DNA from 4 places in the Microbacterium sp. M4A5_1d genome. Region 4 is predicted to be linked to each of the others. Evidence: predicted binding sites of a transcription regulator. Region 4 holds the regulator's gene; each other region holds the start of a gene.
What was found. The regulator LexA, encoded in region 4, represses DNA repair genes until DNA is damaged. The targets are predictions, from matches to a motif close to TCGAACANNTGTTCGA.
Positions count from the first base shown of each region.

Region 1: ACLBWJ_RS13480 (DUF222 domain-containing protein) is a predicted target of LexA. The motif match lies at 2,576-2,591, and genes of this name have one in related genera.
Region 2: ACLBWJ_RS08115 (Rv2578c family radical SAM protein) is a predicted target of LexA. The motif match lies at 2,937-2,952, and genes of this name have one in related genera.
Region 3: ACLBWJ_RS11455 (DUF222 domain-containing protein) is a predicted target of LexA. The motif match lies at 3,057-3,072, and genes of this name have one in related genera.

Region 1 covers NZ_JBKFAD010000003.1:329,401-336,613, forward strand. Annotated here, with positions in the region: gene ACLBWJ_RS13470 (alpha-galactosidase) at 1-1,211, shown strand, start outside; gene ACLBWJ_RS13475 (glycoside hydrolase family 27 protein) at 1,247-2,509, shown strand; gene ACLBWJ_RS13480 (DUF222 domain-containing protein) at 2,612-4,048, shown strand; gene ACLBWJ_RS13485 (Gfo/Idh/MocA family protein) at 4,192-5,280, opposite strand; gene ACLBWJ_RS13490 (ThuA domain-containing protein) at 5,277-6,056, opposite strand; gene ACLBWJ_RS13495 (carbohydrate ABC transporter permease) at 6,053-6,964, opposite strand; gene ACLBWJ_RS13500 (carbohydrate ABC transporter permease) at 6,964-7,213, opposite strand, start outside.
Region 2 covers NZ_JBKFAD010000001.1:1,696,882-1,704,094, reverse strand. Annotated here, with positions in the region: partial or broken gene ACLBWJ_RS08120 (DEAD/DEAH box helicase) at 1-1,597, shown strand, start outside; gene ACLBWJ_RS08115 (Rv2578c family radical SAM protein) at 1,864-2,928, opposite strand; gene ACLBWJ_RS08110 (NUDIX hydrolase) at 3,236-3,820, shown strand; gene ACLBWJ_RS08105 (M15 family metallopeptidase) at 3,871-5,064, shown strand; gene ACLBWJ_RS08100 (ECF transporter S component) at 5,192-5,761, opposite strand; gene ACLBWJ_RS08095 (siderophore-interacting protein) at 5,758-6,669, opposite strand; gene ACLBWJ_RS08090 (energy-coupling factor transporter transmembrane component T) at 6,710-7,213, opposite strand, start outside.
Region 3 covers NZ_JBKFAD010000002.1:667,762-674,974, reverse strand. Annotated here, with positions in the region: gene ACLBWJ_RS11475 (UDP-N-acetylmuramoyl-L-alanyl-D-glutamate--2,6-diaminopimelate ligase) at 1-514, opposite strand, end outside; gene ACLBWJ_RS11470 (DUF7882 family protein) at 633-929, opposite strand; gene ACLBWJ_RS11465 (helix-turn-helix transcriptional regulator) at 982-1,434, opposite strand; gene ACLBWJ_RS11460 (HNH endonuclease signature motif containing protein) at 1,680-2,216, opposite strand; gene ACLBWJ_RS11455 (DUF222 domain-containing protein) at 2,186-3,022, opposite strand; gene ACLBWJ_RS11450 (hypothetical protein) at 3,724-4,008, shown strand; gene ACLBWJ_RS11445 (SulP family inorganic anion transporter) at 4,039-5,568, opposite strand; gene ACLBWJ_RS11440 (MerR family transcriptional regulator) at 5,724-6,101, shown strand; gene ACLBWJ_RS11435 (hypothetical protein) at 6,133-6,399, opposite strand; gene ACLBWJ_RS11430 (SDR family NAD(P)-dependent oxidoreductase) at 6,478-7,213, shown strand, end outside.
Region 4 covers NZ_JBKFAD010000001.1:878,811-886,023, forward strand. Annotated here, with positions in the region: gene priA (bifunctional 1-(5-phosphoribosyl)-5-((5-phosphoribosylamino)methylideneamino)imidazole-4-carboxamide isomerase/phosphoribosylanthranilate isomerase PriA) at 1-712, opposite strand, end outside; gene hisH (imidazole glycerol phosphate synthase subunit HisH) at 771-1,433, opposite strand; gene hisB (imidazoleglycerol-phosphate dehydratase HisB) at 1,430-2,035, opposite strand; gene ACLBWJ_RS04270 (histidinol-phosphate transaminase) at 2,032-3,117, opposite strand; gene ACLBWJ_RS04275 (LysM peptidoglycan-binding domain-containing protein) at 3,189-3,548, opposite strand; gene lexA (transcriptional repressor LexA) at 3,805-4,470, shown strand; gene ACLBWJ_RS04285 (prolyl oligopeptidase family serine peptidase) at 4,572-6,500, shown strand; gene hflX (GTPase HflX) at 6,620-7,213, opposite strand, start outside.

The sequences.
Region 1 (7,213 bases), on a different contig from region 4:
AGCGCTACGTCCTCGACGACGGCTGGTTCCGGGGGCGCAATGACGACCGCGCGGGGCTCGGCGACTGGGCGCCCGACCCGATTGCGTGGCCCGACGGCCTCCGCCCACTGGCCGACGAGGTGCGCTCTCTCGGCATGGAGTTCGGGCTCTGGGTCGAGCCGGAGATGATCAACGAGGACTCCGATCTCGCCCGTGCGCACCCCGAGTGGATCCTTCGGGCGGGGCCCGAGCTGCCGCCGCGCCAGCGGTTCCAGCAGGTGCTCGACCTCACGCATCCGGCCGCTTTCGACCACATCCTGGGCGTGCTCGACGGGCTCATCGAGGACATCGGCGTGAGCTACCTCAAGTGGGACCACAACCGCGACCTCATCGCGGCCGGGCACCCCGCCTCGGGCACCCCTGCCGTTCACGAGCAGACCCTCGCGGTGTACCGCCTCATCGACGAGCTCCGCCGTCGCCATCCCGACCTCGAGATCGAGAGCTGCGCCTCCGGCGGCGGGCGGGTCGACCTGGGGATCCTCGAACGGACTGACCGGATCCATCCCTCCGACAGCCACGACCCCCACGACCGTTTCGGCATCCTGCGCTGGACGGGACTCCTGGTGCCGCCGGAGATGATGGGATCGCACGTCGCCTCCCCCGTGTCGAGCGTCACGGGACGCGCGCATGACCTGCAGTTCCGGTGCGCAGTCGCCTTCCTCGGCCACTTCGGCATCGAGTGGGACATCCGCGATCTCGACGAGCACGACCGGCGCGTCCTCGGCGACTGGATCGCACGATACCGCCGGCACCGCCACCTCATCGCGACGGGGCGCACCGTCGGCTCGGGTGAGCTCGACGCCGCGGCTCCGCAGGTGCGCGGCGTGGTCGCGCCCGACGGGTCGGAGGCGCTCTTCACGATCGTCACGCCGACGACCTCGGCCGACACGATCGCCCGTGTGCGGTTCCCCGGCTTGTCGACCGACCGCAGCTACCGGGTGTCGGTGAGCGGCTCGGACTCGTTCGGACCGCCCTGGCAGGTTCCGGCGTGGCTTCGGGAGAGCCCCGAGCTCGGCGGTGACGGTGACGGTGGCGGTGGCGGTGGCGGCGAGCGTGTGGGTGACGGCCCGGTCATCGCGGGTACCGTGCTCGCACGGGTGGGGCTGGAGTTCCCCACGTTCCACCCCGACCGCGCGGCGGTCGTTCACCTCGCGGCGGTGGCAGCGCCGTGATCGGCGAGCGCCGGGCCGCGGCATCCCGTCCCCCGATGGGGTGGAACAGCTGGGACTGCTTCGGGTCGTCCGTGACGGAGACCGAGGTGCTGGCGAACGCCGAATACGTCGCGGAGCACCTGCTCGCGTTCGGCTGGGACACGATCGTCGTCGACATCCAGTGGTACGAACCCGATCCGGGGGCGCACGACTATCGCGAGGTCTCTCGGCCGCTGCTGGATGCCTGGGGCCGGCCGCTCCCCGCGCCGGGACGCTTCCCCTCCGCGGCGGACGGGAGCTTCCAGCCGCTCGCCGACCGCGTCCACGAACTCGGCCTGCGCTTCGGGGTGCACCTCATGCGGGGCGTCCCGCGCGCCGCAGCGGATGCGGCTCTGCCCGTCTCGGGCCGCCCCGACGCGACGTGCGACTCGATCGCCGACCGCTCGAACGTCTGCGTGTGGAACCCCGACAACTACGGCGTCGATATGACGGCACCCGGTGCGCAGGAGTACTACGACTCGGTCATGGCGCAACTGGCCGCCTGGGGCGTCGACTTCGTGAAGCTCGACGATGTGCTCTACCCGCCCGTCGAGACCGCCGAGATCGCAGCGATCTCGCGCGCAATCGATCGGTCGGGACGGGCGATGGTTCTGAGCCTGTCGCCCGGCAAGCGACTGTCGCTCGCGCACCTCGAGACGCTGCGCGAACACGGCCAGATGTGGCGGATCTCGGACGACTTCTGGGATGACTGGGCGCACGTGGTCGAACAGTTCCAGCGCGCCGCCCGCTGGGCGCCGTTCCAGCGGCGCGGTGCGTGGGCGGATGCCGACATGCTCCCTTTCGGACGCATCGGCGTGCGCGGACACGTCGGCGAAGACCGTCTCAGCCGCCTGTCGGTCGACGAGCAGCGCACCGTCATGACGCTGTGGAGCATGATGCGCTCACCGCTCATGATGGGCGGCCACCTGCCCGACACTCCGCCAGAGACGCTCGCGCTGCTGCGTAATCCCGGCGTCCTCGCGCTGCGCGACGGCGAGGAGTCGCGCGAGATCGTGCGCGACGGACATCTGGTCATTTGGAGCGCGCGCGTGGGCGCGCGCGAGTACCGTGCGGTGTTCTGGCTCGGCGACGATGAGCAGGAGCTCGTCGTCCACCTCGCCGACCTCGGGCTCGGGCTCGGGCTCGGGCTCGGGCTCGGGGACGTGGGGACGGCGGGTTCGTGCACGGATGTGTGGAGCGGGACGAGCGTCGAGGTCGCCGACGGACGCGTCACGCTGACGGTGCCGGCTCACGGCACACGGCTGCTCGTCTTCGGCTGACCGTCGGGAGGAGGAGCGGGCCGGCTGTGGAAAGGCACGGGCGATGTCGGAGGCCCGTGGCAACATTAGAACATGCATTCGAACGGCGAGCTTAGTGGCGGGATGGGCAGCGACGCTGATGTCGACGTCCTCGCTCAACTGGTCGCGGATGCGGAGGGGGCGGCGGATGCTGCGCGGTTGGCGCAGATTCGTGAGGTTCGGGTGCTCGCGGCAGCTGGCGTGCTGGCCGAGAAGCAGGCGGCTGGGGCGGCGGAGCGGGTCAAGGCGCGCGAGATGGCGCTGCGTGGCATCGCGGCGGAGCTCGCCGGGGTCTTCGTCGCGACCGACCGGACGTTGCAGCGGCGCATCGACGAGGCGCGAGACCTGGTGGAGAACTATCCGGTGACGATGGCGGCCTGGGAAGCCGGGCGAATCGTCCGCGGGCACGTGCGGGTGATTCAGGAGACGGGATGCCTCGTGCCCGCGGAGGAACGGGCAGAGTTCGAACGGGTCGCGATCGAACGGTGCGAGGGCGAGACCCCGAACCGGGTGCGCGACGCGTTGCGGATGATCGCCGAGCGGATGCACCCGCGGTCGTTCACCGAGAGGCACGAGGAGGCCGCGGCCGGGCGGTGCGTGCGGGTGCTGGCCGGCGCCGATGGGATGTCGGACCTGATCGCGACCTTGCCGACGGTGATCGCCGACGGGATCGTCGACCGGCTCACCCGTCAGGCCCGGGAGATCATCAACGCGCGGCAGCAGGCTGATGCGCCTGGCACGCCTGACACTCGAGCCGACGCGAACGGCGGCTCACCCGATGCCGACAGGACGATTCGCGACGGGTCGTCGTTCGTCGACGATGCCCGCACCATCGACCAGGTCCGCGCCGACGTGTTCAGTGACCTCCTCCTCGCGGGGGCGCCGGCCCTCGACCCGACTGGCACCGGTGACGGCGACGGAACGCTCGGGGCGATCCGGGCACACGTGCAGGTTGCCGTGTCGGCGTTGACGCTGATGGGTCAGGACGAGGGGCCGGCCGATCTAGCCGGCCGCTCCCCCATCGATGCCGCGACCGCACGCGAGCTCGCGGGCAACGCGACCTCGTGGGACCGGCTGCTCACCGACCCCGTCACCGGAACCGTGCTCGAGTGCGACAGCTACCGCCCCACCGCCGCCATGGTGCGACTTCTACGGGCGAGGGATCGGCACTGCCGGTTTCCCGGATGCCGGCAACCCGCCATCCGTTGCGAACTCGACCACACGATCGCCGCATCCGAGGGCGGGGGCACGCACGTGTGCAACCTCGCCAACCTCTGCAAGAGACACCACGACGTCAAACACCACACCCGATGGCATGTCCGACAACTCCCGGGTGGGCGGCTCGTGTGGACCTCACCTACCGGGCGGGTCTACCGCGAAGACGCACCCCCACCACTCGTCGCCTTCACCATCGACGAGCCAACCGATCGCCGAGGCGATCAAGCACCACCCGGAGCGTTTCCCCCACCACGATCACTGGGGCGACCCGACGCGCCTCGGGGGTCCGCTCCGCCGTTCTGACGGGATCGTCTTCGCCCTGAACCAGCCCGCGGGAGGGGGTGGTTGCCGTGCCCGTCACACCGTGAGAGCGCCGTCCATCATGCCCGCGGCCGCCGGCCGCACCGCCGGAAGACGACACGCGTCTGCTCGCGTTCGGCTGACCGTCAGGACGCGCGGCGCGGGTCGATCCCGAGTCTGCCGACGGCGTCATCGAAGCCACCGACGCGAGCGAGCTCCGCGGCGCGCGCCGATGCCCGCTCGAACAGGTCGTCGAACCTGACCGGGACGCCGGCGGCCGCGGACGCCACGGCAGCCTCGACCATGGCTAGGCTGCCGATGTTGCGCGTGATCTCGCCGGACGGCACCGGACCGCCGTCGAGGGCTGCGACGAACTCGGCGAGGGCGGCATCCAGCCCCTCGGCCCCGTCCGCCAGCACAGCAGCCTGCGCGCCGCCCTCACGTGGCTGGATCACGACGTCGGTCTCTCCGTCCCAGGCAGCGGATCCATGGGCAGCGTTTCCCCGCCAGTCGCCGTTCCACGAGGTCGTCAGACCGTCGGCGCACCAGCTGCCGGAGTACGAGAACCGGCGCCCATCGGCGAAGCGGAAGATCGCCTCGGCCGCGGCGGCGCCGCGATACCAGCTCCAGCTCGGCGAGAACTCCTCGCAGAAGACCGACACGGGTTCACTCGAGAGCAGGTACCGGGCTTGGTCGAACTGGTGGATCGCCATGTCCATGAGCAGCGGCGACGGCATCTCGTCTCGGAAACCTCCGAACCGGGGGTTCTGGAAGAAGCGGACGTCGAGCTGCTCGGCCCCGCCGAGGCTGGCCAGGGCGTCGCGGAACGCCCGGATCCCGCGGGAGTGCCGACGCGACTGACTCGTCGCCATCAGGGTCCCGGTCGACGCGCTGACGGCGGACAGCAGCAGCGCCTCGGCCACAGTCGGCGTCACCGGCTTCTCGCTCAGGACGGGAACACCCGCCCGCAGCGCCGCGGCGCTCACCTCGAGATGCGCCTGCGGGATCGTGACGTTGACGACCAGGTTGACGTCGAAGGCGTCGAGCGCATCATCGACCGAGCCGAAGCTCGGGACATCGAGTCCCCGCTCGACTGCCGCGGCCCGCGCGGCGTCGGCGACGATGTCGACGAGCCCGACGATCTCGAGATCAGGACGACGAGCGGCCGTGTCGATCCACGCCTTCCCCATCGCTCCCGCCCCGACGATGACGACACGACGGGCGCGCCCCGTCACGACTGCTCCTCGCCGTCCCACTCCCGCGGAACGTCCCACTCCCCCGTGCGATGCATCGCCAGACGGGCGGCGGCGCGGGGGCGGTCGTTCCGAGCCCATCGCGCCGCGTTCGCGAGGACGAGCTGGATCTCGGGCTGATGGTAGACGGGATAGTCCTGGTCACCCGGCGAGAAGTAGAACACCCGCCCGTGACCGCGGAAGAACGTCATGCCCGAGCGGAACACCTCGCCGCCCGAGAAGTTCGAGACGAAGACGAGCTCGTCCGGCTGCGGCACGTCGAAGAACTCGCCGTACATCTCCTGCTCGGGGATGACGATCGGCTGCGGCACGCCGGCGGCGATCGGATGCGACGGCGAGACCGTCCACACGAGCTCCCGGTCATGCGCCTGCCGCCAGCGCAGCGCGCAGGTCGTCCCCATGAGACGGATGAAGATCCTCGAGAAGTGCGCCGAATGCAGCGCCACGAAACCGAGCCCGCCGAGCACGTGCCGATGGACCCGCTCGACCACGACGTCGTCGACCTCGTCGTGCAGGAGGTGCCCCCACCAGAACAGCACATCCGTCTGCGCGAGGCGCTCCTCGCTCAGCCCGTGCTCCGGATCGTCGAGCGTCGCCGTCTCGACGACGGCAGCGTCGCCGAGCAGTCGCCGCAGGCCCGCGGCGATGGTCCCGTGCATCGTTTCGGGATAGAGGGCGCGCGGGATGTCGTGATGCTTCTCGTGATGGTTCTCGCCCCACACCAGCACGCGGATGGGGGTGGATGTCGTGCCCGTCACCCCTTGAACGCCCCGTCCATGATGCCCGCCACCATGCGGCGCCCGACGACGAAGAAGACGATGAGCAGCGGCAAGGTTGCCAGGAACGACCCGCCCATCGTCAGCGCCAGGTCGATCGACCGGTTCGCCTGCAGCTGCTTCAGGGCGATCTGCACCGTGAACAGCTCGGGCGACTTCAGCACGATGAACGGCCACATGAAGTCGTTCCACACCGAGGTGAACGTGATGAGGCCGAGCACGAAGGCCGCCGGCCGCACGACCGGGAACCCTATGCGCCAGAAGATCTGCCAGCTGTTCGCCCCGTCGATGCGGGCCGCGTGCATGAGCTCGTCGTTGAGGGTGGTCGCCATGTGCTGCCGCATCCAGAAGATGCCGAACGCGCTGGCGAGCCCCGGGACGATGATCGCTTGCAGGGTGTCGACCCAGTCCAGCCACGAGATGATCAGGTACTGCGGGATGACGCTCAGCTGAGCGGGCACCGTCATGGTGAGCAGCACGATGACGAAGAGCGCGTTCCGGCCCCGGAACTGCAGCTTCGCGAAGGCGAAACCGGCGAGCGCGCACAGCAGTGATGCGATGACGGCGATCGAGAGCGAGACGATCGCGCTGTTCAGCAGCGACTGGAAGAACGGCACCGTGTCGAACACCTTCGTCGCGATGTCGAAGAAGTTGAGCCCCGGGTAGAAGCGCGGCGGGATCGAGGTGACCGCGGAGGCACCCACCGACGCGATCACGAACATGTAGTACAGCGGGAAGACGCTGATCACGACCGCGATCCCGAGCAGCACGTAGACCGGCCAGGGCACGCGGCCGACGCGCCCGCCTCCGCGCCGCGGACGCTTGCGGGGCGCGCTCAGCGCGGTCGGATCGAGGGGACGCGGCACAGCTGTGTCGACGGCGTCGGACATCATCGGGCCTTTCGGGTGCGGGTGGTCAGGAAGAAGTTGATCGCCGAGACCACGACGACCACGACGAAGAGGGCGACACCGATCGCCGAACCGTAGCCGAACTCGAACTGGCCGAAGCCCTGCTCGTAGAGGAACAGCGCGAGGGTCTGACACTGTCGCCCGCCGCCGCAGGTCAGCCCCGACTCGGGAGCCACCAGCAGGGGCTCCGTGAAGATCTGCAGCCCGCCGATGGTCGACATGATGACGGTG
Region 2 (7,213 bases), 820 kb from region 4:
TCGCGACTTCTCGGACCGTCCGCGTCGCGATGACCGCCCGGCGCGTTCGTTCGATGACCGCCCGCGCCGTGACTTCGCCGACCGTCCGAACCGCGATGACCGTCCGCGTCGCGACTTCTCGGACCGTCCGCGTCGCGATGACCGCCCGGCGCGTTCGTTCGATGACCGCCCGCGCCGTGACTTCGCCGACCGTCCGAACCGCGATGACCGTCCGCGTCGCGACTTCTCGGACCGTCCGCGTCGCGATGACCGCCCGGCGCGTTCGTTCGATGACCGCCCGCGCCGTGACTTCGCCGACCGTCCGAACCGTTCGGACTGGAACGCCGAGACGAAGTCGAAGGCCCACCAGGACCACGTCGACACCGTCCACGAGCGCCTGCAGGCGGAGGCCGTGGATGCGGCATCCGTCGCCCAGTCGTCGTTCGCCGACCTCGGCCTCGGTGACAACATCGTCCGTCAGCTCGACGCCCTGGGTGCGGCATCCCCGTTCCCGATCCAGGCGGCCACCATTCCGCCGATCCTCGAGGGCAAGGACGTCCTCGCCCGCGGCCGCACCGGCTCGGGCAAGACCATCGCGTTCGGCGCTCCGCTCGTCGAGTCGATCCTGCGCAGCCAGGCCGGCAAGCGTCGCGAGTTCGGGCGTTCACCCAAGGCGCTGATCCTCGCTCCGACGCGCGAGCTCGCGCTGCAGATCGACCGCACCGTCCAGGCGATCGCGCGCAGCGTCGGGCTCTTCACGACGCAGATCTACGGCGGAGTGCCGCAGGCGCGTCAGGTCGGTGCGCTCAAGAAGGGCGTCGACATCATCATCGGCACCCCCGGCCGCATCGAAGACCTGCAGAACCAGGGAAAGCTCGACCTCTCCGAGGTGGGGATCGTCGTGCTCGACGAGGCCGACCACATGAGCGAGCTCGGGTTCCTCGAGCCCATGCAGCGCATCCTCCGCCTCGTGCAGGACGGCGCGCAGAAGCTGCTGTTCTCGGCGACGCTCGACCGCGAGGTCGCCGCTCTGGTCGACGAGTTCCTCGTCGAGCCGGCCGTCTACGAGGTCGCGGGCGAGAGCCAGGACACCTCGACGATCGATCACCGTGTGCTCGTCCTCGACCACCGTGACAAGGCCGAGATCCTCAACTCCCTCGTCGACCGCGACGGCAAGACGCTCGTCTTTGCGCGTACCCGTGCCTACACCGAGATGCTCGCCGAGCAGTTCGAGGATGCCGGGATCGCCGCGGTCGCGCTCCACGGCGACCTCAACCAGGGCAAGCGCACGCGCAACCTGCAGCGCCTGACCGACGGCAAGGTGCGGGTGCTGGTCGCGACGGATGTCGCAGCCCGCGGCATCCACGTCGACGACATCGACCTGGTCATCCAGGCCGACGCTCCCGACGAGTACAAGACCTACCTGCACCGCGCAGGGCGCACCGGCCGCGCCGGTCGCTCGGGCGCGGTCGTCACTCTCATCACGCGTCAGCGTCGCCGTCGCATGACCGAGATGCTCGAGCGCGCCGAGATCGACGCTCCGTTCGACGATGTCCGCCCCGGCGACGACATCCTCGAGGAGGTCTCGGGCCGACAGCTCGCGAACGTCGACGCCTGACCCGACGCCCTGTTGACGCCCCGCTGAGCGCTGCGACCCGACGGTCGTGGCGTTCGGCGGGGCGTTTCCGTTGGCGGGGCGCTCGCGGTTCGCCGTGCCGTGCGCGGGCTGAGAGCCCTAAGAGGCTGAGCGGTGGGAGCCGGCCGCGCGTTGAGCCTGATCTCGGGACCATACCCCGGCAGCGCGCGAGAGTGTCCCGGCTCGCACTCCCGGCTCCGGTTCGCAGCGCCCCGGGCCGCGAAACTCGGGCCACTGTGCTGCTTGCGTCAGAAGAGCGTGGGAACGGATGCCGCTGCAGCGGCGCGGCCGCGCGAAGTCGTGACCACCGGTCCGGGGCGGAATCGTCGCGTGGCGGGCTGGGCCTCTTCCTCTTCGAGCCCTCCCCGAAGGCGATGCCGCGCGAGCAGAGGTCGAACGCGCGCCGCGAGCATGCGCCGGTAGCCCTGCGGTGCCTGCACCGAGGCCCCGGGGTACAGACCGCGGTACACCGGCACGAGGTCGGGGCGTTCGCGCGCGAGCCACTGCTGGAACCAGGGTTTGACGCCCGGTCGCAGGTGCATCGCGCCGTAGACGACGCGGGCGGCGCCGGCATCCGCGATCCGGCTCAGGGCATCGTCGAGTACCTCGGTCGAATCGGTGAGGTGCGGCACGATCGGCATCAGGAACACCGTCACCCGGAACCCCGCGGCGCTTGCCGCTCGCACCGTGTCGAGGCGAGCGGCGAATGTCGGCGCGCCGGGTTCGAGCAGCTGCCGCAGCGGCTCGTCGAGTACCGCGATCGACATCGCGAGGTCGACGGGCACCGAACGTGCCGCCTCGGCCAGCAGCGGCAGGTCACGGCGCAGCAGGGTGCCTTTCGTCAGCACCGAGAACGGCGTGCCGCTGTCGACCAGCGCCGTGATGATGCCGGGCATCAGCCGATAGCGGCCCTCCGCACGCTGGTAGGGGTCGGTGTTCGTGCCGAGAGCCACCTGCTCGCGCGCCCAGGTCGGTTTCGAGAGCTCGCGGCGCAGTACGTCGGCGGCGTTCAGCTTGACGACGATCTGCGAGTCGAAGTCGGCTCCCGCGTCCATGTCGAGGTACTCGTGCGTGCCCCGGGCGAAGCAGTAGACGCAGGCATGCGTGCATCCCCGGTAGGGATTGACCGTCCAGTCGAAGGGCATCGCCGAGGGGCCCGGGACCCGGTTGAGCGCCGAGCGCGACATGACCTCGTGGAAGGTCACTCCTGCGAATTCCGGCGTCGTCACCGAGCGCACGAGGCCGTTGAGTGTCTCGAGGCCGGGCAGCGCAGCGGCATCCGCCACGCCCATCTGCTGCCCCTGCCATCGCATGAGAAGATTCGAACAGAAATTCGAAGTGTTGTCAAACATGAAAGCGCGAACCCTCGTATGCTCGGGTGCCGGTGAGGTGACAGGCAGATCGTTTCACCGGGGATCGAGGACGCTGCGAGCGGATGGGGGAGTGCGCTGTGACTCTGACGTCAGCTGGGGAGAGGGTGAGATACGCCGGGGTAGCCGACGTGGTCGGTTTCTGCGAGCCGGATCGCACCCGCCCCCCGACGACGAGGGTGCGCCCCCGGCTCGTCCGAATGGATGAAATCCGCCGCGCTGTCGGTGCCGGTGTGAACGGTGCCGCACGATGACGATCATCGATCGAACCGCGTCGTACGCCAAACAGTTCACCGTCAGCGGCTACGTGCTCGATCCCGCAGAGGACCGAATCCTCCTCATCCATCACAAGAAGCTCGCGAAGTGGCTTCCGCCGGGCGGTCATGTCGACGAGGATGAGACGCCCCAGGCGGCGGTCGTGAGAGAAGTGTTCGAGGAGACCGGCGTGGCAGCCGTGCTGCGCCCGCACGCGGGCGTCGACCTCGCCGCGGACGGTCGCACCGAAGCTCAGCTCGACCTCCCGATCAGCATGAGCTATCAGCTCATCCCCGAGCGCCCCGGCGAACCCGCGCACATCCATATGGACATGGCCTTCGTGTTGCACACTTCGGAGCGCGGCGCCCTGTCGCCCGCGGCCGGAGAGGTCCTCGACGCGGGCTGGTTCTCGAGCATCGAGATCGACGAGCTCGACGCGTTCCCCTCCGTGAAGGTGATCGCGCGAGAGTTGCTCGCTCCGGCGGCTGCGGAAGGGCGCGCGGGCAGCGTGAGCCCGGGGGCATCGCCCGCCGGACCCGATGCCGTGTTCGGCGAGGGGACCAGCCCGGGTCGCGGGTGAACCGCGCTGCGAACGGGAACTCAACCGGACCCGCAGGGCAGAATGGGGTCGTGGTGCACCCGACCGAGCCCGAGACGCGTCGCTCGCGACGCGAGCGATCGGCGGAGGCGCGCCCTCTCCCCTCGCGGCGCGAGCTGCGTGAGCGGGCCGGCGCTTCCGGTTCCGCGGCGAGCGGTGCTGGTGGCGAGGTCGCCTCGGCTTCGTCGGCGGAGGGCCGATCACCGGATGCCGCCGCCCTGTCGGCATCCGTGCGTCTGCCGGCATCCGTCTACGTCCGCCGTCGCGCCGTCGCGGCCACGGCTGCACTCGCGCTCGTCGGCCTCGTCGTCGCCGGTACCGCCGGCTTCACGTCGGCACTCAGCGGACCGGATGAGGCTCCCGTCGACCCCGTCGCCGCGCTCGTCGGTGACGCCGCGGCGGGCGCGCCCAACGCATTGTCCATTCCTGCGCCCGCGCAGTCCGGCGATGCTGCCGCCGCCCAGCCGGCCGACGACGCGACGACGGATGCCGCGGCCGCGGGCGACATCTGCGGTGATCCCGGATTCCAGCAGGCGCTCGCGTCGGGCTCTGACGCCGACGTCATCGCCGCGGCCGGGGGAGCCGAGCCTTTCCGGGCCGCGATCGCGGGCGGTGCGGCCCCGTGCATCGATCTGCACACGGCCGGCCGCACGTGGGTCGTCGTGAACAAGCTGAACGCGCTCGATCCGATCGACTACTGGCCCGAGCCGCAAGCGCGCGCCGAGGGCGTCGAGCGGACGAGTGGCGGACACATGCGCGCGGACGTCGCGTCCGCCCTCTCGCAGCTCGCGGCCGCCGCGCAGGCTGAGGGCGCGGGCACAATCGGAGTGAACAGCGGGTTCCGGTCGTACGACTTCCAAGTGTCGACGTACCGCAACTACGTCGGTCAGCTCGGCCAGGGCAACGCCGACCTCACGAGCGCCCGCCCCGGGCACAGCGAGCATCAGACCGGTCTCGCCGTCGATGTGGTCGCATGCGACGGTGGGTGCGGGGCGATCGAACAGTTCGGCGGCACGGCGCAGTCGGACTGGGTCGCCGCCAACGCGCATCGCTTCGGGTTCATCATCCGGTACCCCGATGGCTTCACCGAGACGACCGGGTACGAGTACGAGCCCTGGCACCTGCGGTACATCGGCCCTGACCTCGCCGCGCTCTACGCCGAGGGCGGCTACCGCACTCTCGAAGACTTCTTCGGGATGCCGCCGGCCCCGACCTACGCCGACTGACACCGCCCGGCGCCCTGCGCCCGGCGCCCTGCGCCCGGCCCGTCGACTCGCCAGGTTCTGCGGATCCCGCACCGGGCGCATCCGCATTTTTCGGCGAGTCGACGGGGGAGGGAAGGGGGGAGAGGGGTCAGGCGGGCGTGCGGCGCCGGGCGAGGGTCGCGACGCCGGCGGCGCGCAGGCGGTCGCCGATCAGGATGCCGAGCCACGTCGCTCCGACGCAGCTGGCGACGCACAGTGCGACGAACCCGATGAGCACGGGCGCGCTCATGCTCCACAGATCGAACGACTGCGCTGCGAACACGGGATACGTCGCGCCGATGATCGCGGCGCCCGCGTAGTGCAGCCACGTGTTCCAGCGCCGGTAGAGCGTCGCGAGGAACGGCAGCTCGGGGAAGAACGACCAGTAGAGCATCGTCGCGACCGATCCGATCGTGAAGAACGGGGCAAGCACGAGTCCTGAGATCAGCCCCACGAGCAGCCCCGCTCCCGGGCGTTGCAGCAGCCTGAGGGCGATGACCGCGGGCAGAACCCACAGCCCGGCGATCGCCACCGTCGCGAACGGCACCGTGAGGAACAGGGTCGTCGACGCGACCCACGCAGGCGCGAGCAACGCGCTCGCCGCGACGCCGATCGCGGCGCACGTCAACAGGTATGCCGTCGAGACACGCGCGGCGCGCGACCGGGGTGCCGCGGTCATGCTCGCATCTCCCGCTCCGTCGTGGCTCGGCGTTCATCATCCGGCGCGTGCTCGGATGCCGCCTGGGGCTTGGGGGTCGGCGAGCTCGCGCCCTCGCGCCAGTACCCGACGAAGCTGATCTGTTCCTTCGGGATGCCGTGGTCGGCGACGAGCATACGCCGGGCGGTGGTCGGCAGCGACTGCTCGCCGACGACGAACGCGTGGAGGGGCTGCGCGGGCAACGCGCCGGGCGCCAATCCGCTCAGCGCTGCGAGGGCGGCTGACCCCGGCTTCGCGTCGGGCGCCCGGACGAGCCACCGGACCTCGACCCCCGGAGGTGCATCGATCTCGAGCACGTCGTCGCTCGACGGGGCCTCGATGAACGCGGTTCCGGATGCCGTTGCCGGCAGCGAAGCGCAGATGGAGGCGACGGCCGGTGCCCCCGTCTCGTCGGCGACGAGGAGCACATGATCGATGCCTCGCTCGGGGTTGAAGCGCAGCCCCTCGTCGATGATGACGACGCTCTCTCCCTCGTGGGCCTGCGACGCCCAGCGGGAGGCGGGTCCGGCGGTCGGCCCCGAGCCGTGCAGCACGAAGTCGACGTCGATCTCGGCACCGCCCGCCGGCCCCGCCGGCCGGTACGCCCGCACCGAGTAGTTGCGCATGACCGGCCGTTCGCCCTCGGGGATGCGGAGGTACTTCAGGTAGCCGAACAGCTTGTTGGCCTTGGCCGGGATGCGGTCGAGGGCCTCATCGCCGCCGAGCGGCAGGAAAAGGCGGAACCACTGGTCGTAGCCCAGCGGTACGAACCGGTCGATGTCGCCGCGCCCCAAGGTGACCCGCATCCAGTGCGGGGCGAGGCGCTCTGCACGCAGCACCTCCAGACGCACCAGACCGGGCGTCATGGGCTTCACGATGTTGCGGGTCATGCGCAGCATCCTCTCCAGGCTCGACGGGGTGCGGTCGGCATCAGGGGGTCCAGGGGAAGAGGGCGATGAGGATCGCGGCGGAGGCGAGCCAGAAGAGCGCGACGAAGGCGACATCGCGCCGCCGGAACGGCACCAGGTGCCGCTCGGTGCGGTCGCGATGGGCCCCGAAGGCGCGCGCGTCCATCGCGAGCGCGACCCGCTCGGCATGGCGAATGGCGCCGGCCAGCAGCGGAACGACGTAACCGCCCCACCGTGCGATCGCCGAGAACGGTCCCCGCCCGCCATGGGCGCCGCGTACGCGGTGGGCCTGTCGGATGAGGTCGAGCTCGTAGCCGAACCGCGGCACGAACCGGAACGCGGCGAGCGCCGTGTAGCCGACGCGGTAGGGGACGCGCAGCTGCTGGACGGTCGCCCTCACGAGGTCCGGCCCCGTTGTGGTGAGCCCCGCGATGAACGCCAGCGCGGCGATCGCGCCGAGCCGCAACCCGGTCGCCATCCCGGTCTCCAACGCCCCCGCGTGCAGACTCCAGGCGCCGAGCTGAAG
Region 3 (7,213 bases), on a different contig from region 4:
CGCCGGCCCGCCGGATGTCGGCGAGGAGCTCGTGCATGTCGACCACCGACGGGGTTGTGAGCGACGTCTTCGCCAGAGCGCCGAACAGGCCGGCTCCGAGTGTGCCGATGGTGGCGGCGCGGCGTCCGAGGAGCTCCCAGCTCTGCGCGAGGAGCTGCACCGTCGAGGTCTTGCCGTTCGTGCCGGTCACGCCCACCAATGTCATGTCGGCCGACGGACGACCGGTGTACTGGTCGGCCAGCCGCCCGATCACGGCGGCCAGGTTCGGGATGCCGCGCACCCGCGCATCGACGTGCGTGACGCTCGCGTCGGTCAGGACGAGAGCCGCGTCGCGCTCGAGCGCCTGCGTGATGTGCTCGCGGACCCGTTCGTCTCGGCCGAGCGCGACGAAGACGTCGCCGGCTTGCACGGTGCGGCTGTCGCCGCGCAGGCGACCGCCGGGTACGTTCCCCCCGGCGACCCCCGTCGCCCACCAATCAGGGTCGAGTTTCCGACCCTCCCCAGCGTCTTGCATGTACCGCCCCATCGATCTCTGACTCGACAGTTCCATGAACGGGCGGTCACCCGCGGGAAGAACACGTCGGAGCCTGAGATTGGCACCGTAACGTAAGCGCCGCTTAAGACGGAGAACGTCAGCTCTGGGGCTCGGGCACCATCCGCAGACCGTCGGCGCTGTTGGCCGATTCCATGAGGGCGTCGATCCATTTCGGGTTGATCTGCGGCTGGCGGCTGCCGGCGAACTGGAACTGGACCGAGATCGTGGGGTGCAGCCAGAAATCGCGACGGCTCGTGCCGTGCGGCGAGGTCGTCTCGAACATCAGCGGTTCGCCGCGCCGCAGCTTCGTCATCAGGACCAGCCGGAGATGCGCGAGCGCACGGTCGTCGATCTCGACGAAGTTGGCCGCGTTGTCGTAGAAGAATCTGCCCACCGGCACAGCCTAGGCGGCTGCGGGCAACGCGGGGCCGGGGCGTATCATCCGCTCACAGATAGAAGCCGTGACGCTCGAGCACGACGACGGCCTCATCGCGCGTCGATACGCCGAGCTTGGCGAACAGCGACCGCATCTGCGACTTGATCGTGTTGATGGAGACCGTGAACTCCCCGGCGATCTCGCCATAGGTCTTGCCGCCTCGCATCACCGAGGCGACGGATCGCTCGCGGGGTGTCAGGGCAGGCAGCGCCTGTGACGCGCGTGGTTCCCGCCGGTGGAATTCCTCCGTCGCGTCGGCAACCGCGGCGGCGAGGTCGGGACGGCGCTCGCGGAGGCGTTCTCGTAGCGGGGCCAGCTGCTCTCGCGGCACGCTGATGAATGGCGCGATGACGTCGCCGGCGTGATGAGCCAGGCGGACGCCGAGCCGATCCTTGCGCGAGGGTCGCCTCGGCGGGGTCGCCGCGGAGGACGAGCGCGATCGCTTCCGCCGTGGCTGCGGCATGCTGCGCGTACGGTCGCGTCGAGAGTTCCGGCTCCCAGCAGGATGTCGGCGACGGCGAGGGCCTCGAGGAGTACAGCCCAGCGTCACGCGGACGTCCGGCCACCGCGTAGGTCTCGGCCACCGCGGCGAACAGCGACCCCAGCGAGTCGAGCCCGAGCACACGCGATGCGCTCATGGAGGGGATGCCCGAAGCCCGAATCGTGACGCGACTTCCCAACATTCGTGCGCGGAGTCCGGGGGCAGGCTCAGAACGGTGGCGGTTCGTCCGGCGGCGGTCCGCCGGGTGCGGCATCCGGTGGCGGATCCGCGGTGTCGATGGTGAAGCACACCGCGGGTATGGGAACGTCTTCGCGGTAGACCCGGCCGAGGGGTGAGGTCCATTCCAGAACCCCGCCGCCGAGCTGTCGGACTTCCCATTTGGTGAATTGCTTCATGGAGTGGTGTCGTTGGCAGAGGTGGGCGAGGTTGAAGATGTGGGTGTGCCCACCCAGGGCGTAGTCGATGGTGTGATCCAGTTCGCAGCGGATCGCGGCCCGTCGGCATCCGGGGAACCGGCAGTGCTGGTCGCGGGCCATCAGGAGCTTCTTCATCGAAGCGGTGGGTCGGTAGGTGTCGATCTCAACCGGCGTCCGGGTGACCGGGTCGATGAACAACCGGTCCCACTCGCTGACCTGCCCGGCGAGCTCGCGCGCCGTATCGGCATCGATCAGCGCAGCGCCCACCGCTTCGGCGGGGTTCTCGTCACGCCCCATCAGCGTCTCGGCGGTGACGGCGACCTGCACGCGTGCCCGGATCGCCCCAGCCCACCGGCCCGATCGATCCCATACGTCGGGTCCACCACCGGCGCCCCGCCGAGGACGAGGTCGCCCAGAATGTCTGCGCGGAGCTGATCCATCGTCCGCGTGTCGGCGGCATCACTCTCCGCCCGGGCATCCTTCACCGACTGTCCCATCTGGGTGAGTCGGTCGAGCATCCCGGCGGCGATGACCGTCGGGAGGTTGGCGACGAGGTTCGACATCCCGTCCGTGCCGTGGAAGACCCGCACGCACCGCTCCGCCGCCGCGGCCTTGTGTCGCTCGGTGAAGTTCTGTGTATGCAACCGGGCCGCCAATGCATCCAACGCTGCCCGCACCCGGGAGGGCACATCCCGCTCACACACCGCGATCGCCGCCTCCGCGAACGAATCGCGCACCTCGGCGGGCACCCTCGCGCCGACCCGCACGACCACATCCACGTGGCCACGTTCGATCCGCCGCTGGGCCCACGCCTCGAACACGGCCGGGTAGTCATCGATGACGGTCATCGCGTGGTCGATCTCACCCTGCAGGCGCCGGTCGGTGAGTCGCGCCATCCCGGCGGCTTCGGCTGCGACCGAACGCAGCTCCATGTCCGACGCCATACCTCGTACCCCGTCGCGACGCGCCTCACGCAGAGCCGACCTGCCCAGCTCCGCCAACGCCCGCATTCGCGCGACATCCCCGACATGAAAGAGGTCGAGGGCCTCAGCGAACCCCGCGAAAGCCGCGGCGTGCGACGACCCACCCGAGGCGCCTTCGCCTCCGAGCCTGCGACCGCTATTCGATGTCATGTTCCCATTGTCGCAGCGGGTTACGACATTCGGGTCGAACTTATCTTCGATGCGAGAACGCGGTTCGCTCGACCGATTGGGGAGGAATCGACGAAACCACAATCCAGCATCCCCGAGCCAGGCCATCAGTCTCGGTCCGAATCTCATCCGACGAGGCTCCCCCCGCAACTTTTTTCGGGTTTCCGCGTCACGATCCGTCGCCTCGAACGTCTCATCAACATGCACCCTGCGACGAACGCCCGTCCGGCTCCCTCCGAAACGGGCACCCGGACCCGCGCTTCCCTCCGTCGCGACCGACCGCGCGCCGGAGCCCGCACCCGCAGCCGCGACCGCGACCGCGCCCGCACTCGCGCCACCAGCCTCACCCCCGCGTCCGCCGAGCCGCCCACCCGGGTCGGCACGATCAGGTTCCGCTCCCGCGCGGTGGCCGCTCGGTCGCACGCGGGCACGAGGTCAGCAGGCCGCTCGGGATGCCATCCGTCCGTCATGGATCGAGATCGACGGCGCAACTCTCACGGTCGCGTGGGGCTGGCCGAACGCCCGCAAGCGGTCATGGCAGCGCGGCGACGTCGGCTTCGTGTGCTCGTCGGGCACGACCAGCCGCGAGGGGGCGCCCGCCCGCCTCATCCTCGTCACCGACAAGTCGCACGGTGAGGCCGTCACGGCGACCATCGTCTGCGACGGCTTCTCGTACGAGGCGTATGCGACCCACGCCCGCTCCGAGCCCCACTACCACGCCGCCTCCCGCGACCGCAGCGGGTTTCGATCTGGCCGCGACGGGACAGCCGAATCTCCAGACGCAGCGTGCCCGCGTGGGCGAGGCGGTGCCGTGGCGCGATCAGCCGATGGCGCTCGATGCCGACGGCCGGTACACCTCGCGGTTCTCGGTGCCGACCGCCGGACCGGTGACGTTGGGGCTGCGTTACCTCGACCCCACCACCGGACGATTCGGTCCGGCATCCTTCGTGTCGTTCACCGCGTACTGACCGAACCGCCCGCAACCGCGCGGCCGCGGGTCAGTGCCCGCCGACGACGTTGCCGCTCAGGCGGCCGTGCAGAGCGGATGCGGTCGCGTTGAGTCCCTCGATCGCGACGGTCTTGCCGTGCCGCTCGTACTTGTTCACGACGGCGTCGAGCGCGGCCACCGTCGAGGCGTCCCAGACGTGCGAGCGGGTCATGTCGATGACGACGCGGGCGGGATCGTCGGCGTACGCGAACTGCGTGGTGAGGTCGTTGCTCGAGGCGAAGAAGAGCTCGCCGACGACCTCGTATCGGGCGACCGGCTCGTCACCGACGGCGTCGAGGGTTCGCGTGACGGTGACGAAATGGGCGACGCGACGAGCGAACATCACCATCGCGGCGATGACTCCGAGGATGACGCCGATCGCGAGGTTGTGGGTCCACACCGTCGCCACGACGGTGATGAGCATGACGGCCGTCTCGCTCTTCGGCATCCGCCGGAGGGTCGCCGGACGGATGCTGTGCCAGTCGAAGGTCGCCACGGTGACCATGATCATGACGGCCACAAGTGCCGCCATCGGAATGATCGCGACGACGTCGCCGAGCGCGAGCACGAGGATCAGCAGGAAGACCCCGGCGAGGAACGTCGAAATGCGCGTGCGCGCCCCCGACGCCTTCACGTTGATCATGGTCTGCCCGATCATGGCGCACCCGCCCATGCCGCCGAACGCGCCCGACAGGATGTTGGCTGCGCCCTGGCCGAGAGCCTCGCGCGTCTTGCGCGAGTGAGTGTCGGTGATGTCATCGACGAGCTTGGCGGTCATGAGCGATTCGAGCAGACCCACGACCGCCATGGCGAGCGCGTACGGCGCGATGATGCGCAGTGTCTCGAGGGTGAGCGGCACGTCGGGCACGAACAGTTCGGGCAGGCTCGAGGGCAGCTCGCCCTGATCGCCGACCGTCGGCACCTGCCAGCCGAACGCCACGACCGCCGCCGTGAGCAGCACGATCGTGACGAGCGGGGCCGGGATCACCTTCGTCAGCCGCGGCAGCGCGACGAGGATGATGAGCCCCGCGGCGACGAGCGGCCAGACGAGCCACGGGATGCCGTCACCGAAGAGCTGCGGCATCTGCGCGAGGAAGATGAGGATCGCGAGCGCGTTGACGAAGCCCACCATCACCGACCGCGGGATGAACCGCATGAGCTTCGCGACACCCAGCACCGCCAGCACGATCTGGATCACGCCCCCGAGAAGCACCGTGGCGATGAAGTAGTCCATGCCGTACTCGCGCACGACGGGCGCGATGACGAGCGCGATCGCCCCCGTCGCAGCCGTGATCATCGCCGGGCGGCCGCCGAGGAAGGCGATCGCGACCGCCATGATGAACGATGAGAAGAGCCCCACGCGGGGATCCACTCCGGCGATGATCGAGAACGCGATCGCCTCGGGGATGAGCGCGAGGGCGACGACGAGCCCGGCCAGCACCTCGCGGGTCAGCAGCCGGGGGCTGCGCAGAGCCTGCAGGACGGTCGGTTCGATGCGATAGCGCGCGGCGCTGTCGCGGGCGGGGGTGACGGCGGTCACTCGGTGCCTTTCGGTCGGCGCCCGACGACGCGGGCGGAGTGATCGCGCGGGCGGGGTGGTCGCGCAGCCCGCGCAGCGCCGGCTGTCCGACGCGGGAAGAATGAGGGGGCGGCGCAGAATGGCGCCGACGAGAATCTAACGTAACGTGAGGTTTGATGTCGAATCGCGATGAGGTCACCATGCGCATCGGAGAGGTGACCGAGCGGACCGAGCTGTCGTTCCGCACGCTCCGCCATTACGACGAGATCGGCCTCGTCACGCCGTCCGCGCGCACCGATGGGGGCTTCCGCCTCTACACGGAGGACGACGTGGCCCGCATCCTGCTCATTCGCCGCATGAAGCCGCTCGGGTACAGCCTCGACGAGATGCGCGAGCTGCTCGACGTCGTCGACGCCCTCACGGCCGCCCCCGCCGACGAGGAGCTGCGCGCCCGCCTCGAGACGATCCGGGCAGGCGCGACCGAGCGGCGCGAGAAGCTGACCCGGCAGGTCGCGATGGCCGACGAGTTCCTCGAGCAGCTCAGCGTCATCTGATCGACGCGAGACGGCGGAGCGGCCCCGGACCTCAGGCGTAGGCCCGGTGCACGTGCCAGCCACCCTCGCCGCAGTAGACGTCGAACACGAACGCCTCGCCGTCGGCATCCGTCGCCTGGAAGCGCCATCCGTAGAGCCCCCGTCGCCGATCGTCGTCGGCGGCGAGGGACCAGACCGAGTCGCGGAGGCGGGTCGGGATGTCGTTCACGCTCCATCGCCTGCCCGCGTAGAACATCCGCGCCGGGACGTCGTCGACGAGCCAGAGGGTGACGTCGTGAGCGCTCGTCGTGTCGGTCATGACAACCGAGGATAGAACAGGTATTCGATCCTCGCCAGGGCGTTATCCGAACACAGCTTCGCTCCGTACGCTGGACGCATGGATCTGAACAGCCTCTTCGGGCTCTCCGGCCGACGCGCCCTCGTGACCGGCGGGAGCTCCGGCATCGGCCGGGGAATCGCCGAGGCGCTGGCCGCCGCGGGGGCAGAGGTCATCGTCGCGGCCCGCGGTCGTGACCTGATCGACGAGACCGTCGGGCAGATCCGCTCCGAGGGCGGGCTCGCGTCGGGTATCGTCGCCGACCTGTCCTCCCGTGCCGGCTGCCACGAGCTCGCCGATCAGGCCGGCGACATCGACATCCTCGTGAACTCGGCGGGCATCAACATCCGCCCTCCCCTCCTCGAACTCGACGAGCCCGCCTGGGATGCCACGATGGCGGTCAACCTCGACGCCCCCTTCATCCTGGGCCAGCGATTCGCCCCCGGGATGATCGAGCGTGGGTACGGCCGCATCATCTCGATCAGCTCGCAGCAGGCGAGCCGCGCCTTCGCATCGAGCGGCGCCTACGGCGCGTCGAAGGCCGCCCTCGAGGGCCTCGCCCGCTCGCAGGCGGAGGCGTGGTCGGCATCCGGGGTGACCTCGAACGTGCTGGTCCCGGGCTTCGTCCTCACTCGCCTCAACGAGCGCCTCGCGAGCAACCCCGACGTCGTCGACGCGCTGGCCGCTCGCACCTTCGTCGGGCGCAACGGCGTGCCGGACGACTTCGCCGCCGCGGCGATCTTCCTGGCCGGCCCGGGCTCGGCCTATGTGACCGGCCAGTCGATCGCCGTGGACG
Region 4 (7,213 bases):
TGAACGCGCCGGCGTAGAGAGCCTTGCCGACGATCGCACCCTCGACGCCCAGCGGCACGAGCTCGCGCAGCGCGGCGATGTCGTCGAGGCTCGAGATACCGCCCGATGCGACCACGGGCTTGGGTGTGCGCGAGGTGATCTCGCGCAGCAGCTCGAGGTTCGGGCCCTGGAGCGTGCCGTCCTTCGTCACGTCGGTGACGACGTATCGGCTGCAGCCGGCGTCTTCGAGACGCTCGAGGACGTCCCACAGGTCGCCGCCGTCGCGGGTCCAGCCCCGGGCGGCGAGCGTCGTGCCGCGGACATCGAGTCCGACCGCGATCGCGTCGCCGTAGCGGCCGATGACATCGGCGGCCCACTCGGGGTTCTCGAGCGCGGCAGTGCCCAGGTTGATGCGCGTCGCACCGCTCTCGAGCGCGGCCTCGAGCGTCGCATCGTCGCGGATGCCGCCCGACAGCTCGATCTGCACACCCTTGACCTGCTTGATGACCTTGCGGAGCACGGCGGTGTTGTTGCCCCGGCCGAAGGCCGCGTCGAGGTCGACGAGATGGATCCACTGCGCACCCTGCTTCGCCCAGGCGAGCGCCGCGTCGACGGGGTCGCCGTAGGTCGTCTCGCTGCCGGCCTCGCCCTGGGTCAGGCGCACGGCCTTCCCGTCGGCGACGTCGACGGCGGGCAGGAGGATCAGTTCGGGGGTGGACGCGAAGTCGTTCATCACATTCCAGGGGTGGGTCGGGATGCACGCTCGTCCACGCGAGCGCACCAGAGGGAGACTAGTGGCGCGGCAGGGCGCCGATCCAATTGGCGAGGAGACGGATGCCGGCGGCCCCCGACTTCTCAGGGTGGAACTGCGTCGCCGAGAGCGGCCCGTTCTCGACGGCCGCGAGGAAGGGCGCGCCGTAGTCGCACCAGGTCAGCACGGGCTCGGCGAAGGGCTTCATGACCTCGAGGCTCCAGTCCTGGGCACCGTACGAGTGCACGAAGTAGAAGCGCTCGTCCTCCAGACCGTCGAACAGCGTCGACCCTGCGCCCGCGCGCACGGTGTTCCACCCCATGTGGGGCAGCACCGGGGCCTGCAGCTCGGTGACGGTGCCCGGCCACTGCCCGAGGCCCTCGGTGTCATCGCCGCGCTCGACGCCGTTGCCGAACATGATCTGCATGCCGACGCAGATGCCCAGCACCGGGCGCCCCCCGGCCAGGCGCCGCTCGATAATCTCGTCGCCGCGGCTCTCGCGCAGGGCGGCCATGACCGCACTGAACGCACCGACCCCGGGAACCAGAAGACCGTCCGCATCGCGGATGAGACCACGATCGGACGTCAGTCGGGCGTCCGCACCCGCGGCGGAGAGTGCCTTTACGGCCGAGTGGATGTTGCCCGAGCCGTAATCGAGGACGGCGACGAGCGGCGCGCGTCCGGTCGTGTCGCCCTCGGTCATAGGGCGCCCTTCGTGCTGGGGATGCCGTGCACGAGCGGATCGAGCGCCTTGGCCTGCCGGAAGGCACGGGCGAAGGCCTTGTACTCCGCCTCGGCGATGTGGTGCGGGTCGCGTCCGCCGAGCACGCGGACGTGCATCGTCAGGCCGGCGTTGAACGCGATCGCCTCGAACGTGTGCCGCACGAGCGACCCCGTGAAGTGCCCGCCGATGAGGTGGTACTCGTATCCCTCGGGCTCTCCCGTGTGCACGAGGTAGGGACGCCCGGAGATGTCGACGACAGCCTGCGCGAGCGCCTCGTCGAGGGGCACGAGCGCATCGCCGTAGCGGGAGATGCCCGACTTGTCGCCCAGCGCAGAGCGCAGCGCCTGCCCGAGCACGATCGCGACATCCTCGACCGTGTGGTGCGCGTCGATGTGCGTGTCGCCCGTCGCGCGTACAGTCAGGTCGGTGAGCGAGTGCTTCGCGAACGCCGTCAGCAGATGATCGAAGAACGGCACGGTCGTCTCGATCGTGCTGATCCCGGTCCCGTCGAGGTCGAGCTCGAGTTCGACACTCGACTCGCTCGTGGCACGACGGATGCTGGCCGTTCGGGGGCTGGTCATGCCTCCGAGTCTATCGACGCCAGTGCTTCGAGGAACGCGGTCGTCTCGTCTTCCGTACCGGCACTGACGCGCAGGCTGTGCGGGATGCCGACGTCGCGGACGAGGATGCCGCGATCGTAGAGCGCCTGCCAGGTGGCGCGCGGGTCGTCGACCCCGTCGAACAGGACGAAGTTCGTCCAGCTCTCGTAGGCGTGGTACCCGAGGGCATCGAGCGTCGCCGACATCCGATCGCGCTGCGCGACGATCTCGTCCACCATCCGGAGCATCGTCGACGAGTGCGACAGCGCGGCTGTCGCGGCCGCCTGCGTGAGGGCGCTGAGGTGGTACGGCAGGCGGACAAGACGCAGAGCGTCGATGAGGGTCGCGTCGGCGGCGAGATAGCCGACGCGCGCACCGGCGAAGGCGAACGCCTTGCTCATCGTGCGCGAGACGACCAGGCGCTCCCGCTCGCCGAGCAGCGTCAGCGCGGAGGGGCTCTCGCGCGGCGCGAACTCCTGATAGGCCTCGTCGACGATCACGATTCCGTCGGTGGCGTCGTACACCGCCTCGATGACGTCGAGACCGAGCGGCGTGCCGGTCGGGTTGTTGGGCGCGCAGAGGAAGACGACGTCGGGGCGTAGTTCGGAGACTTGTGCCGCGGCGGAGGCCGGGTCGAGCGTGAAGTCGGGGCCGCGCGTGCCCGCGACGTACTGCGCGCCGGTGGCTCGCGTCAGCAGCGGGTACATCGAGTACGTGGGGCCGAAGCCCATGGCGGTGCGCCCCGGGCCGCCGAAGGCCTGGAGCAGGTGCTGCAGCACCTCGTTCGATCCGTTCGCGGCCCAGATGCGATCGGGGGTGAGGCCGTGACCGAGGTACTCGGCGAAGGACTCGCGGAGGTGCGTGAACTCGCGGTCGGGATAGCGGTTGACGTCGCGCAGGGCACGGGCGACGGCATCCAGGATGTCGTCTGCGACCTCTTCGGGAACGGGATGCGTGTTCTCGTTGACGTTCAGCGCGACCGGAAGCGGCGCCTGCGCGGCGCCGTACGGGGTGAGGCCTCGCAGATCGTCTCTGAGGGGCAGATCATCCAGACTCGGGCTCATCCCACCCATGCTAGGCCGCGTCCGAGTCCGGCGTGGCCGCACCCCAGCTTCTGCGCCGAAGACGGCGGGCTTCAGCTCGCGGCGTCGTACTCGGCGGGGATGGCGAGTGTCTGGCCTGCCTCGAGCTGACCAGAGCCGAGGGCGTTCAGCCGGATGATGGCGTCGACGACGTCACGGGGGTCGGCGGCCGGCGCCACCTCTTCAGCGATCGACCAGAGCGATTCGCCCGACATGACGGTCACCGTCGTGAACGACCCCTCGGGCGCGCCCGCCTCGTTGGAGGCGAGTGCTCCCCCGCCGGAGAGCACGGCAGCGGTGACGGCGACGACGGCGGGAAGTGCGGCGATCGCTGCGATGACGCGACGTCCACGGCGCGTCAGGCGCAGACGGGTGCGGGGGGCCGGTGCGAAGCGGGCATCGATCGTGATCATGACATCTCCTCGGGAGCGGTAGGAAGATTCGCTCCCGCCTCTCGGCCGGGAGAGGCGGGTGCGAACTTCGGTTCCGAACGTATCTTCGATATTGTGTGGTGTCAACCACCCACCGAAATCGGAGACCGATCGAAGAGACACGCGGAGCGTTCCGTGATGTCGCTGTCGGATCGGGCTACCTTTTCGACAGCGAGAGCCCACCACGAACCTCCGACATCGGGTCGGGGACGGGGCGCGACGACAGGAGACCGGCGGTATGAGCGAGAAGCCGCAGACGCGACGACGCAAGAATCTGAGCGATAAGCAGCTCGCGATCCTCGAGGTGATCCAGCACGCGATCGCCCGCAACGGCTACCCGCCGAGCATGCGCGAGATCGGCGACGCCGTCGGCCTCAAGTCGCTGTCGAGCGTCACCCACCAGCTGAACCAGCTCGAGCTGAGCGGATACCTCCGCCGCGACCCCGGCAAGACCCGCGCGATGGAGGTCCTCATCGACCTCCCCGGCACGGCCGGCGAGAACCCCGCCGACGCCGCGCCCGCCCTCGGCGACGCCGCCCTCGTGCCGCTCGTGGGCCGCATCGCGGCGGGCGTCCCGATCACCGCCGACCAGCAGGTCGAGGAGATCTTCCCCCTGCCGCGTCAGCTCGTCGGCAAGGGCGAGCTGTTCATGCTCAAGGTCGTCGGCGACTCCATGATCGACGCCGCCATCTGCGACGGCGACTGGGTCGTCGTGCGGGCACAGGCGACCGCCGACAACGGCGAGATCGTCGCGGCCATGCTCGACGGCGAGGCCACCGTCAAGACGCTCCGTCAGCGCGACGGCCACACCTGGCTCCTCCCCCGCAACTCGGCGTTCGAGCCGATCCTCGGCGATGACGCCACCATCCTCGGCAAGGTCGTCGCCGTCCTCCGCACGGTCTGACCTCGCCGCACCGACGGAACTGCGGGAGGGGATGCCGCGACTCGGCGGCATCCCCTCCCGTCGTCCGGCACGACCCGGATCCGCTCGCGTAGCGTGGCGGTATGTCGCAGCAGCAACTCCCGTACGGTTCTTGGCCCTCCCCCCTGACCGCCTCGTGGGCCAGCGCGTCCTCGTTGCGCCTCGACGGCGCGCGCTTCGTCGGGGATGAGATCTGGTGGGGCGAATCCCTTCCCGATGAGGCCGGTCGCGTCGCCGTCATGCGCCGCCGCCGCGACGATTCTGTGGAGGTCGTCCTCCCCGCGCCCGGGAACGCGCGATCGCGTGTGCACGAGTATGGCGGCGGCGCCTGGACGGCGTCCGACGACGGCGAGCTGTTCTTCGTCGACAAGTCGGACCAGCGCATTCGACGCCTCCGCCCGGGCGGCGAGCCCGAGGCGCTCACCCCAGAGGAGAGCGGCACCCACTACGGCGGTCTCCGCTGGCAGCACGGCGCGCTTCTCGCGGTGCGCGAGCGCGAGCGCCCGGGGCGCACTCCCGAACGACACATCGTGCGGATCGACGGCGCGAGCAGCGATGAGAACGCCGCGAGCGGCGACGAAGCGGGAGTGACGGAGCTCGCCGGGGGCAGCGACTTCGTGGCTCAGCCTGCGCTGTCACCCGACGGATCACAGCTCGCGTGGGTGGCGTGGGATCACCCGGACATGCCCTGGGACCGCACCCGCATCCGTGTCATCGAGCTCGACGCCCCGGATCGTGTCCGTGAGCTGGCCGGCGGCAGCACGGCCGCGCTGCAGCCGGAATGGACATCGGACGGCCAGCTGTTGCTGCTCGACGAGCCGACGGGGCGCTGGAACCTCCATCGCGTCGACCCCGCGACCGGCGCGGCACCCGTCGCGGTCTCCCCCGCCGACGCCGACACGGGCGGTGGCCTGTGGGTCCTCGGCACCCGGTGGTACGCGCCGCTCGACGACGGCCGCGTCGTGGCCGTCCGCACGCACGGCTCGGACCAGCTCGTGATCGTCGACCGCGACGGCGGCGCGATCCCGCTCCCCTTCCCCGCCACCGCTCGACTGCAGATCGAGGACGTCCGCGGCAGCCGCGCCCTCGTGAGCGGCGCCATGCCCGGGGCGAGCGGGCTCTGGCTGGTCGATCTCGACAGCGGCGAGACGACAGCGGTGCGCGGCGGTACCCCCGATATCGACGAGGCATGGATCCCCCATGCCCGTCAGATCACCACCGAGGGTCCCTACGGCCCGGTGCACGCCTTCGCCTATCCGCCGACGAACCCCGATGTCACGGCGCCGACCGACGAGCTGCCGCCGTACCTCGTCTGGGTGCACGGCGGGCCGACGTCGCACGTGGGCGGCACCGCCGACGCCAAGGCGGCCTACTTCACCAGCCGAGGCATCGGCGTGCTCGACGTGAACTACGGCGGGTCGACCGGGTACGGCCGGTCGTACCGTGAACGGCTGAAGGGCCAGTGGGGCGTCGTCGACGTCGATGATGTCGCGGCGGCGGCACGCGGCCTCGCCGCCGACGGACTCGCCGATGCGTCACGGCTCGCGATCGAGGGCGGGTCGGCCGGTGGCTGGACCGTGTTGGCGGCGCTCGTCGGCACGGACGTGTTCGGCGCGGGCGTCTCGCGCTACGGCGTCGGCGATGCCCGCGCCCTCGCGGCCGAGACCCACGACTTCGAGGCGCGCTACCTCGACGGCCTGATCGGTCCCCTTCCCGAAGCGGAGCACGTGTACATCGAGCGCTCGCCGCTGAGCCACGCCGAGGGTTTCCGCGTGCCGCTGCTGCTTCTCCAGGGCGACGAGGACGCCGTCGTGCCGCCGGCGCAGGCCGAGGCCATCCGCGACGCACTCGTCGCGCAGGGCGTGCACCACGCCTATGTCCTGTACGCGGGCGAGGGGCACGGGTTCCGACGGACCGAGACGATCGTGAACGCTCTGGAGAGCGAGCTGGCGTTCCTCGGTCAGGTGTTCGGTTTCGACACGCCCGGCGTCGCGCCGATCGAGCTCGACTGAGCCCGGCGACCGCCTGGCGCTGATACGCCTGTCAGGCCGGCGATGCTGGTGAGGCCTTCCGCATCCGCGGCGGGCTCACCAGCACCGCCGAGCCTGCAGGTGTATCGCCGACCGCGGGCTCAGACGGCGTAGGGCGCGAGCTCAGCCGCGAGACGCTCGGAGACGTGCGCGTGCACGGCCGTGCCGTCCTCCTCGTGCGAGGTGGCGACGATGTGGCCGCTCTCGTGCACGGCCGAGATCAGGTCGCCACGGTCGTACGGCACGAGAGCGCGCACCTCCACCGCCGGCAGCGGCAGCGCATCCTCGATCGCGGCGCGCAACTCGTCGATGCCCTCACCCGTGCGCGACGACACGAAGTGGGCCGTCGGCTCGAGCCCGCGCAGCAGCAGCCGCGCATCGTCGTCGACGAGGTCGGCCTTGTTGAAGACGACGAGCTCGCGGGTGGCGCGAGCGCCCACGTCGCCCATCACGTCGCGGACGGTCGCGAGCTGCGCGGCGGGGTCGGGATGCGAGCCGTCGACGACGTGGACGATGACGTCCGCGCCCGAGACCTCCTCGAGCGTGGACCGGAACGCCTCGACGAGCTGGTGCGGGAGATTGCGGACGAAGCCGACGGTGTCGGTGAGCGTGAACACGCGCCCGTCGGCGGCCTCGGCCCGACGCACCGTGGCATCCAGCGTCGCGAACAGAGCGTTCTCGACCAGGACACCCGC